2 linked regions of the Rhizobium rhizoryzae genome follow. The protein of the gene in region 1 binds, or shares a complex with, the protein of each later gene. Links are inferred from orthologs where the notes say so. Each region holds a gene or a part of one and is shown in the gene's direction. Other genes may lie near its edges.

Region 1 (5,727 bases):
CCGGTGCTCCTGACGATTGCCTTTCTTGCACTTGTCAACATGGTGCTCCTGTCGCCGCGCGACGGTCTGGTCATTCTCCTACGCCTGCCTGCCATCCTGTTTTTTGCCAGTGCCGTGACGGCAAGCACATCCCTCTCTGCGTTCATCGATACACTGACGCGAGCCGCCATGCCGCTGGAAAGGCTTGGCCTCATCAGAGCGGCGGATCTGGGTCTGGCGCTTGGCCTTGTCCTGCGCTTCGTTCCTGAGATTCATGCGCGCTACGGGGCCTTGAAGGATGCGCACAAGGCACGCGGTATTCCGGTGAAGCTGCATCGCCTGCTCGGTCCGCTGATCATTTCAACCCTCAAGGATGCGGATAGCATTGCCGACGCGATTGACGCACGCGGCATTCGAGGCCAGAAAAGCCGCCATTGATCTTTTTTAAAAGAGGCGCTCAGCCTCGACAGGAGTTTTCATGTCCACCAGAGATCTCGTGCTTGCGGCGCTGTTTACCGCCATCATCGTTGTTCTGGGCCTGATTCCGCCGGTTCCGCTGGCGTTTCTGCCGGTGCCGATCACCGCGCAATCCATGGGTGTCATGCTGGCAGGCTGCATCATCGGCGCTAGGCGCGGTGCGCTGGCCTATGTTCTGCTCGTCGTGCTGGTGGCGGTCGGCCTGCCGGTCCTGTCCGGCGGTCGCGGCGGTCTTGCCGTCCTCATGGGACCGACAGCAGGCTACATCTTCGGCTGGATTGTCGGCACCTTCGTCACTGGCCTTCTCGCTCAGCGACTCGTCAGCGAAAGCCAGCCCGCGCTGCGCCAGATGGCGGGTTTCCTGATTGCGGGCGTCGTGGGCGGCATTGTCGTCGTCTATGCCATCGGCATGCCCTGGCTGAGCTTCATTACCGGCACGCCTTTCGACAAGGTCGTCACCGGCTCGGTCGTCTTCCTGCCCGGCGACATCCTGAAGGCTGTGATCGCATCGCTTGCCGCACGCGCCGTCATGGTCGGTTATCCGCTGCTTCCACAGCGCGCCTGATCAATCCAGGAAGCGATACAGCCAGTCACGCAGGTCTTCGGGAAGCGGTGCCGGGGCGCCGCTTTGCCGGTCGCAGGCGCTCCAGATGATTTCGGCCTCCGCCACCTGTTCCGCACCCCGGTGCATGAGGATGGAAAAGCCGGCGGAGCGCCCGCCGATCTTGCTGACCCGCACGGTGGTTTCGATCCGATCGCCAAAGCGCACGGCTCGCAGAAGATTGCAGCTGACCTTCGAGACATAGAAGGCCGGATCGGTGTCCAGCGGTTCACGCTGGTCCCAGAAGCGCGCGAGCGCCTCTTCCGCATGAATGATATAGGCCGCGCTGAACATTTCGCCGCGCATGCCGACATCTCGAAACGGCACTTCGAACACATGCCGGTTGTTGATCTGTTTCGCCGTCATTCTGCCCCTCAACCGGTCTCCCGGTCTTCCACCCGTTCCAGACATTAAAGAGGACAGACGCGCCCCTCACAAGCAGGAAGCGGTGGGTGGCGGGTTTCGACGTCTTGAAATCTCATCACTTATAAGCCATTTCGGTGACGCCCGCCTTTTTGGTTGAAGCGGCAGGAGGCCGAGTGCATGACGACCCGCCTGTACGAAAACAAGATTTTCCTCGAACACAATACGCCAGAAGGCCATCCCGAGCGCGCCGACCGGCTGCGCTCGCTGGCGCTGGCGCTGGAGCACCCGAACTTCGAACGGCTGGAGCGTGTGCAGGCACCCCAGGCCAACGAGGATGCCGTTCTGCTGGCGCATCCGGAAGAGCACCTGTTCTCCGTCATGCGTGAAATTCCCGAAGAGGAAAACCGCATCCGCCAGATCGAAGCGGATACGCATGTCAGCCAGAAGAGCCTGCAGGCGGCGCTGACCGGCATTGGCGGGGCCATTGCCGCCGTGGATGATGTGTTCAACGGCAAGGCGGACAATGTGTTCGTGGCCTCCCGCCCCCCGGGCCATCATGCCGAAAAGTCAAAGGCCATGGGCTTTTGCCTGTTCAACAATGTGGCGATTGCGGCCCGCCATGCGCAGAAGACCTATGGTGTCGAGCGCGTCGCCATTGTCGACTGGGATGTGCATCACGGCAATGGAACGCAGGATATTTTCTGGGACGATCCGAACGTGCTGTTCTGTTCCACGCACCAGATGCCGCTCTACCCGTGGACGGGTGAGCTTGGCGAAACGGGAGCGCACAACAACATCATCAATGCGCCGCTCGAGCCGCATGCGGCGGGCGATCATTTTCGCGAAGCATTCTCCACCCGCGTTCTGCCCGCGCTTCACAACTTTCGTCCGGATTTCCTGCTGATCTCGGCAGGCTTCGACGCACATCACCGCGATCCGCTGGCGCAGATCAATCTGGTTGGCGATGATTTCGACTGGGCGACCGGGCGTTTGATGGAAATTGCCGGACGCTATGCGGGCAACCGCCTCGTAAGCCTTCTCGAAGGGGGCTATGATCTTGAAGGACTGGCGGAATCCGCCGGACTTCACATTTGCAGACTGATGAAGGGTTGATGATGAGCGACAGTGCAGCAAACCAGGATGTGGGCAGCCTGAGCTTCGAAAAGGCGGTGGCCGAGCTGGAAGGTATCGTGACACGGCTTGAGCGGGGCGATGTGGCGCTGGACGAATCCATCGCCATCTACGAGCGGGGCGAAGCGCTCAAGAAACATTGCGAAACGCTTCTCAATGCAGCGGAAAACCGTATCGAGAAAATCCGTCTCGACCGGGCTGGCAAGCCGCAGGGAGCAGAGCCTCTCGACGGCGAATAATCGCAGACCAGTTGGGAACCTGAACGGGGCTCCCGCCGTTTCCGGGCCATGGCAAGAGATACCGGACCCCGCGCCCGCAAGGGCATGATCAGCTTCGTTGTTACCATTTTCGTCGTGGCCCTCATATTGGCCGCGATCTACATGATCGGTTTCACGCCCGGCGAGACGAATTGATCGGCGTCACCGCACTTGCGTGACACGATGATCGATGGCGTTCAGGGATCGATCAACATGCCCTTCGAACACCAGTGCCTGTTCGTCCTGCACCAGCGATATGGCGGGCTGACCGTTCAGCCTCACATGCAGCGATTGCGACAACCCTTCCTCGATACCGCCCGTCAGGAGATCGTAGAAGCGGTTGCCCGGTCCGGTGATCGCAACCGGCATGTCGCCTGCAAGGCTCAGCACGCGCGACAACCCCTGCCCCAGCGCAAGACCCGCCTGACGGAAGGCATATTGCGCCATGCGATTGCCCTGACGTGCCGACTGGGCAATCTTTTCCATTTCTACAAGCGGAACGAACTTGGCGGGTATAGTGTTCGGCGGCACCTGGAACGCCAAGCGCAGGATGCCGTAGAAACCGGCCGATGCCTCGATACAGCCATAGGCGCCGCAGCGACAGAGCCGGTTGTCGGGAGCATTCAGCATATGTCCGAAATTCGGGGCGGTCGTCATGATTTCGCCTGCCTCCATGCGCGCAATGCCGAGGCCTATGCTGTGGCCAAGCGACAGGGCAACAAGCCCGTTCGGCGGCATTTCCGATCTCGACGATTGGCGCCGTGCCAGGGCCTGAACCACGAGCAGGGTTTCATTGCTGAGCGACAGGTGGCAATTGGGATAGGCATCGGCCAGCACTGAAAAATCCACCTCTTCGCGTCCGAGAACCGGCGACCAGACAAGCCTGCCAACCTCCGGCTCCACGATGCCCTTGCTGCTCAAGGAGAGCTGGCTGAAAGCCTCCGGCGGAAGCTTGGAGCGCCCCAGAAGCCTGGCGAGCGATGCGGCCATATCCTGCAGAAGCGGACCCGCCTTCGCAACGTTGACATCCCGAACCGTGCTGAACCGGTCAATCAGCTTGCCGCGGTAATCAGAAAGCGCGTAGTGCAGCGCATCCGAAGAGATCTGCACCGAAACCGCATAGGCAAACCCGGCAGCCCGCTCGAACAAGACGCGCGGCCGCCCTCGCCCGCTGGGCGCGCTCTGCTCCTGCCGCTCGATGGCGCCTGCCTTTTCCAGATCGACCGTGACCGCCGTGACCGTGGCAGAGGCAAGGCCTGTCAGTTCCGAAAGCTCCGTATGGGAAAGCGCGCCCTTTAGCCGCAACACGCCCAGCACGGCCAGCATGTTCTGGCGGCGCAGAAGCTCGGTGCCGGGCTTTGCCGTAGAAAAGCGTAGTCCCTGAACCTCGTCTCCGGTCGGCGAAGATTTCACCCACATGATTTCACAACTATCACCACTCGAAAGGGCTGTTGACACCCTGACAATCATCTGCCAGATATTTTCTCGACTGTCGAGAAAAACAATTTCCAGCATGGGAGCGGAGGTTGTCGACGGTATTTGGGCGGGGGAGGAGCGGACCGAGGTCCGAGGCTGCCTCGTATTCACTCGGGAGGTTTTAATGAAATCAGTTCTGAAGCTGATGGCCGCTGCTGCTGTCATCACCGCTGTTCACGCACCGGCTTTTGCCAAGGATCTCGTCGTTGGCGTATCCTGGTCCAACTTCCAGGAAGAGCGTTGGAAGACCGACGAAGCGGCCATCAAGAAGGCGCTCGAAGCCGCTGGCGCGAAGTATATTTCTGCTGACGCCCAGACATCTGCTGCCAAGCAGCTGACCGACATCGAAAGCCTGATCTCGCAGGGCGCCAACGCCCTCATCGTTCTGGCGCAGGATTCGTCCGCTATCGGCCCGGCCATTGAAAAGGCAACCAACGAAGGCATTCCGGTCATCGGCTACGACCGCCTGATCGAAAACCCGAAGACCTACTACATCACCTTCGACAACAAGGAAGTCGGTCGCCTTCAGGCCAAGGAAGTCTTCAAGGTCAAGCCGCAGGGCAATTACGTGTTCATCAAGGGTGGCTCCACCGACCCGAACGCTGATTTCGTCTTCTCTGGTCAGCAGGAAGTGCTGAAGGACGCCATCGCTTCCGGCAAGGTGAAGAATGTCGGCGAAGCCTATACGGATGGCTGGAAGCCGGAAATTGCCCAGAAGAACATGGAGCAGTTCCTGACCAAGAACAACAACAAGGTCGATGCAGTCGTTTCCTCGAACGACGGTATGGCCGGTGGCGTTGTGGCCGCTCTCGAAGCGCAGGGTCTTGCCGGTTCCGTTCCGGTCTCCGGTCAGGATGGCGACAAGGCCGCTCTGAACCGTATCGCGCTTGGCACCCAGACCGTTTCTGTCTGGAAGGACAGCCGCGAACTGGGCAAGAAGGCTGGCGAAGTGGCCGTGGCACTTGCCAAGGGCACCAAGATGGAAGCGCTTCCGGGCACACAGAAGTTCAAGGGCGGCGCCAAGGGCGTTGAAATGAACTCCGTATTCCTGACGCCGATCGCCATTACCAAGGACAACCTGAACATTGTTCTCGATGCTGGCTGGATCTCCAAGAAGGAGCTTTGCCAGGGTGTAAAGGCTGGTTCCGTCAAGGTCTGCAGCTAAGCTCGGACTTTAGAAGTCGATCATCGGCAACAAAAGTTCCGCAAGGGACGTCGCAGCACACCTGCGGCGTCCTTCGCTCGCGGAGGCTTGCCGACAAGAAGAGGGAGTTCAAGGCTTATGACGGATCAAACCATTCCGGTCGCCATCAAACCCGCCAGTGGCGCTCGCGCGGCACCCGGCAACCCGCTCAAGCGCTTCTTCCAGGCAACGGAAATCGACACGCGCCTTCTCGGCATGGTCGTTGCCATGCTGTTGATCTGGCTTGGTTTCCACGT
Region 2 (5,651 bases), 630 kb from region 1 along the record:
ACCAGTTCGTCGGCATCTTCCGGTGCGTAGGTGCCGTCGCCATCTGCCATGATGTAGAGATCGGCTTCGATGTCTGCAAACATGCGGCGCACCACATGCCCCTTGCCCTGACGCCGCTCACGGCGAACCTCGGCGCCTGCCAGCATGGCCGCGAGTGCCGTGCCATCGGTAGAATTGTTATCGTAGACGTAGATCCGGGCGGAGGGGAGAGCAGATTTGAAACCCTGGACGACGGATGCGATGGTGGAAGCCTCGTTGAAGCAAGGCAGAAGGACGGCGATCTTCAGTTCGCCCGATGCGGCATCATCCATGATCTGTTCTACTCGGTACACTGCAAATGGAGGCGACGCCGGAAGAAGGGCCGGGTACTCGCGCTTTACTATTTCTTGAGAAGGTTAAGGCTAGGTTTCGACCGCGCATCACGTGGCATGCCTTTGCCGGAGATTGACCGATTATGACCATCTGGACGAGCGAAAGCGGCCTTCATGGCGATGAACGTCAAAGATCGAAAGGCATGTTCAGTCGGCTTCTGCCAAGCGTCCTCGTCTATGCGGTCGTTCTGATTGGCCTGATCCTGTTCTTTCATCTACCGACCGCCAGTGATTATGTCGGCGGTGACAATGATGATGTGGTGCGGCTCGTTCAGGTTCGTGATCTGTTGAACGGTCAGGGATGGTTCGACTTGCATCAGTATCGTCTCGGTCTGGAGGGCGGCACGCTGATGCACTGGTCGCGCTTTGTCGATCTGCCGATCGCAGCCCTGATCCGTTTCTTTTCCCTCTTCACTGGATCATCCGTCGAAGCTGAGACACTCGCCCTCATTGTCTGGCCACTTTCCACCGCTGCGGTTCTTCTGGCGGCTGCCGGTCTGGCCGGTCGGCGGCTTGGCGGCATCCCCGCCATGCATATTTCGCTGGGTTTGGCCTGCCTCTACATCTTCACGATGAAGCGCTTCTATCCCGGCAACATCGATCATCATAACGTGCAACTGGCGACGCTCATGGTGATGACGGCAATGTTGCTGGACAGGCGATGGAGTGGTTCAAGCCATCTGTGTGCGGGTATTGCGGCAGCTTTTGCCATTGCCATTGGGGCCGAAACCGTACCGGTGGTCGCCGTCGGCTGTATGGTCGTCACCTTGCAATGGTGCTGGCATGGCAAGGAATTCGCTCCGGCGGCGCGCAGCTTCGGTCTTGCCTTTGCTCTTTCCATCTCGGCCTTCTTCTTTGCGACGGTGCCGCCCAGTGCCTATGGCGCGGTAACCTGTGATAACCTGTCGCTTGGCTTCTATTCGCTTTCAGCCGTTGGCGGGGCCGGGCTTTTCCTGGCCGGACGCCTGACCGGTCTGGTGACGTTCAGGCAGCGCATCCTTGCTGTGGCGCTCATCGGGGCCGCCGTTTTGGCAACCGGGCTGTTGATCGCCCCTCAATGCCTTGGAAATCCGCTTGCCAATCTCGACCCTATGCTGGTGGAGCTGTGGCTCGATAACACGACGGAAGCGCAGTCGGCCCGCACATTGCTGGCGACCTCGCCGGATACTTTTGGAGCCTTTTATCTCGTCGGCCTGTTTGCTGTGGCCGTTTGCGTGTTCAGGATCATCCAGAAGGACAGAGCAGAGGCGCATCTGCTGCTTCTGGCACTTGTTGGAACCGCATGGCTGATTTCTCTCGTGCAGGTCCGTGGCGCCGCCATCACCAATGCCTTGACCATCCTTCCGCTTTCGTTGTTGATCAGCGATCTGAAGCGCCATTCCAATGCCGAGCCGGAAAACATGAATGCAGGTCTGGCCTACATTCTCGCCGCTCTGTTTTCCGTTCCGGTTGTCTGGGCCTTGTTCGGTGCGGTTGCGACGAACGGAATACGGGATGCCCTCAGTCTCAAGACGCTGCTCGGCCAGGACAAGTCTGTTGCAGAGGAGGAAGCCGACTGCCGATCGAGCGCCGATGGTCTTGCGCTTGCGGGTTATCCCACGGGGGTCGTCGCTGCCCCCTCCGATAGTGGCGCTACCATTCTTCGCTATACGCCGCACCGGGTTTTGAGTGCGCCCTACCATCGCAATCAGGCAGGCATGCTGACCGAGCTTCACATAGGACTTTCGAAGCCGAGCGAGGCGGAGGCTTTCCTGAAGGGCGCGAAGGTAACAGTTCTTGCTTTCTGTGCTGGCGACCCGCAGACCCGAAACCTTATGAAGGTGAACCCGCAAGGCCTCTATGCGCAGCTTGCCAAGGGAAATGTTCCCGATTTCCTTCAGCCTCAACCCGCGAAGGAAGGGTCACATTTCCGCATTTACACCGTTCGCCCTTAAGAAAAGTGCAGGACAATCCATCGCGGTCGGATGAAAATCACATCCAGATACGATAGATAGGGCCTATGAGCAGATCCCTTTTCTCTGATCAGCCGACGAACCTGGCCGAAATTTCGGTGTCGGAACTCTCCGGCTCGATCAAGCGTACCGTTGAAACCGCGTTCGATCATGTGCGCGTGCGCGGCGAGATTTCCGGCTATCGTGGTCCCCATTCGTCCGGCCATGCCTATTTCGCCCTGAAGGACGACAAGGCGCGCATTGATGCTGTGATCTGGAAAGGGTCCTTCACCAAGCTGAAATTTCGCCCGGAAGAGGGCATGGAAGTGATCGCGACCGGTAAGGTCACGACCTTCCCCGGCTCGTCAAAATATCAGATCGTCATCGAGACACTGGAGCCCGCAGGGGCCGGTGCGCTGATGGCGCTGCTGGAAGAGCGCAAGCGCAAACTTGGTGCCGAAGGGCTTTTTGATCCGGCGCGCAAGCGGCGGCTCCCCTTCATGCCCAAGGTGATCGGCGTCGTCACGTCACCAACCGGCGCCGTCATTCGCGATATTCTTCACCGCATCACCGACCGCTTTCCGGTGCATGTCGTGGTCTGGCCCGTCAAAGTGCAGGGGGAGGGATCGGGCGACGAGGTTGCGAACGCGATCCGCGGCTTCAATGCCCTTGATCCCTTGGGTGCGGTTCGCAGGCCCGATGTCCTGATCGTTGCCCGCGGTGGCGGCAGCCTCGAGGATCTCTGGAGTTTCAACGACGAGGCTGTCGTACGCGCCGCGGCGGACAGCGAGATTCCGCTCATTTCTGCTGTGGGTCACGAAACCGACTGGACGCTGATCGATTACGCCGCCGACGTGCGAGCGCCCACACCGACCGGGGCTGCCGAAATGGCGGTTCCGGTAAAGGCCGATCTCGATGCGCAGATTTCCAATCTTGCGGCACGGCTTCGCGGCAGTTCTTCGCGTCAGATGGATAGCCGTCGGCAGAACCTGCGAGCGCTGGTGCGGGCGCTTCCCTCTCTTGATCAACTGCTGGCCTTGCCGCGCCGCCGTTTCGATGAGGCGTCTGCCGGGCTTGGTCGAGGTTTGGAGAGAACCACCCTTGCCAAGCGCCGGATAATGGAGCGGGCGACGGCGGGCTTGCGACTGGAACTTCTTTCCGGTCGCATTGCGGATGGTCGCCGGCGTATTGCAGAGCAGGTCTTGCGCAAGGATCGCTGCCTGGAGCGGCATCTGCTACGCGAACGCAGCCGTCTGGCCAAAGCGGAGGTTAGCTTGCTTTCGCTGCCACAGCGGCTAAGCGGGCAGATCGAACGCGACCGTCTGAAGCTTCAATCCTTGGTCCGGCATGCAGACACGGCCTTGGTCCATGCGCTGTCGAGGCGGACTGCTGCTGTGCTGGCCCATGACCGGATGCTGCAATCTCTGTCCTACAAGAATGTTCTGAAGCGCGGCTATGCTGTCATTCGCGGCGAGGATGATCAACCATTGACGCGAGCCGCCAATATCGCTGCCGGACAAATGCTGTCCGTCGAATTTGCGGATGGACGGATTAGCGCAAGTGCGGTGGAGGGAAGTGAGCCCCCCACATCTACGCCATTGCCTGAAGCGCCGGTAGCGCGCAAGCGGGTAGCCAAATCGGCTTCCGCTAAAGGGCCGGAACAGGGTTCCCTGTTCTAGCGCGAGCAGCCCGAGCCGCTCGCACATTGTTTGCCGATTGCTTTTACGCCCATTCACCCTTGCGCATGACGGGTACGCGACTGCCGTCTTCGCGCAGGCCATCGATGTCGACCTGATCGGAGCCAATCATCCAGTCGATATGGATGAGAGAGGAATTGCCGCCCTGAGCCTTGATCTGCTCCGGGGTCAGAGATGCGCCGTCCAGGAAGCATTTCGAGTAGCATTGGCCAAGTGCGATGTGGCAGGAGGCGTTTTCGTCGAACAGCGTGTTGTAGAACAGCACACCTGATGTCGAGATCGGCGACGAATGAGGAACGAGCGCCACTTCACCTAAACGGCGCGCACCTTCATCCGTATCCAGCACCTTGTTCAGAACACCCTCGCCCTTTGAAGCCTTGGCTTCCACGATGCGGCCCGCCTCGAAGCGCACCTGGATATTATCGATCAGCGTACCCTGATGCGAGAGAGGCTTGGTGGAGGAGACGGTGCCTTCAACCTTCAGGGCATGCGGCGTCGTGAATACTTCTTCGGTCGGTATGTTCGGGTTGCAGATGACCCCGTTCTTGGCCTTCGAGGCGCCGCCATGCCACTCGTGACCATCTGCGAGACCGACCGTCAGGTCAGTGCCCGGGCCTGAAAAGTGCAGCGCCGAGAATCGTTCGGTGTTCAACCAGCTGGAGCGCTTCTTCAGATTGGCGTTGTGCTCTGCCCAGGCAGCGATCGGATCAGGCGTATTGATGCGCGAAGCCGCGAAAATCGCTTCAGCCAGTTTGTGGACGGCTTCTTCTTCAGGAAGATCCGGGAAGACCTGTCGTGCCCAGGCCGGGTTCGGATAGGAGCAGATGTGCCAGTTGATGTCGAAGTTGGAAATCTTCTCCAAAGCTGGTTTGTAGGCAATGGATGTTGCCTTGTTGGCGCGGGCAACCTTCTCCGGATCCTCGTTGGCCAGCATCATGGGGTTATCGCCGGAGATGGCGAGACGTGCAGCGCCTCCGGCATAGGCTTTGGCCATACCTTCGTAGAGCCAGTCGGCGGCCTTGTCGAAGCTCGCATCCTGTCCGTAACGGAAGCGCGCAAGCGTCGTTTCTTCATCCGAATAGAACGTGGAAACAATACCGGCGCCCGCGCTGTAGGCATGCTTGGTGATGAGGCGGACAAGGGGAAGGGCCGCCAGCGGCGCCGTGATAACCAGATCCTGCCCCTGCTGCAATTGAAGGCCCACCTTGACGGCGACCTCTGCCAGCTTTTCCAGTTTGTTTGGGTCGACGGGGCTCTTGATCTCGGTGTGAAGGGTCATGGTCTGCCTGCTTTTGTAATTGCGAAAAACGGAAGATAGGCCGGGCCTCAACGCTCTGCAATGACAGACACGATGATCGCGTTGAGTGTGCGCTGTGCATCTGTTGGCGCAAGGCGCACCTGGAGCCCGCGCTGGCCACCATTCATGTAAACCAGCGTTTCGTTCATCGCGGCCTCCTCGATTGCGGTCGGAACCTGCTTCTTCTGTCCGAAGGGGCTTATGCCGCCAACCACGTAGCCGGTCGCCTTTTCTGCCATGGCGGGTTTCATCATGGCTGCGGATTTGCCGCCAAACGCAGCCGCCAGTTTTTTCATCGAAACCTCGCTGTCTGACGGCACGACCACGCAGACCGGCTTCCCATCGACCTCCGCCA

The links.
Region 2: the proteins of G6N80_RS06740 (region 1) and xseA are in contact, whole or in part, in a cryo-EM structure (PDB 8TXR), measured with the Escherichia coli proteins. The link is inferred for Rhizobium rhizoryzae from one-to-one orthologs.

What each region holds. Positions count from the first base shown.
Region 1 is NZ_CP049250.1:77,363-83,089, forward strand. Bases 1,254-4,165 are described here. They hold G6N80_RS06740 (exodeoxyribonuclease VII small subunit), read left to right. Parts: upstream 1,254-2,538; coding sequence 2,539-2,793; downstream 2,794-4,165. Other genes in these bases: G6N80_RS06730 (acyl-CoA thioesterase), read right to left, coding at 1,254-1,423; G6N80_RS06735 (histone deacetylase family protein), read left to right, coding at 1,601-2,536; G6N80_RS23490 (hypothetical protein), read left to right, coding at 2,842-2,967; G6N80_RS06745 (ROK family protein), read right to left, coding at 2,974-4,165. In the rest of the region: G6N80_RS06720 (energy-coupling factor transporter transmembrane component T family protein), read left to right, coding at 1-417; G6N80_RS06725 (biotin transporter BioY), read left to right, coding at 458-1,021; more of G6N80_RS06730, read right to left, coding at 1,022-1,253; more of G6N80_RS06745, read right to left, coding at 4,166-4,230; xylF (D-xylose ABC transporter substrate-binding protein), read left to right, coding at 4,412-5,452; G6N80_RS06755 (sugar ABC transporter permease), read left to right, coding at 5,570-5,727. UniProt on the Escherichia coli protein: Bidirectionally degrades single-stranded DNA into large acid-insoluble oligonucleotides, which are then degraded further into small acid-soluble oligonucleotides.
Region 2 is NZ_CP049250.1:707,911-713,561, reverse strand. The notes cover bases 1,840-4,675. They hold xseA (exodeoxyribonuclease VII large subunit), read left to right. Parts: upstream 1,840-2,370; coding sequence 2,371-3,981; downstream 3,982-4,675. Other genes in these bases: G6N80_RS09600 (aminopeptidase), read right to left, coding at 4,025-4,675; G6N80_RS09610 (hypothetical protein), read left to right, coding at 1,840-2,305. Also shown: G6N80_RS09615 (glycosyltransferase), read right to left, coding at 1-311; more of G6N80_RS09610, read left to right, coding at 455-1,839; more of G6N80_RS09600, read right to left, coding at 4,676-5,278; ybaK (Cys-tRNA(Pro) deacylase), read right to left, coding at 5,326-5,651. UniProt on the Escherichia coli protein: Bidirectionally degrades single-stranded DNA into large acid-insoluble oligonucleotides, which are then degraded further into small acid-soluble oligonucleotides.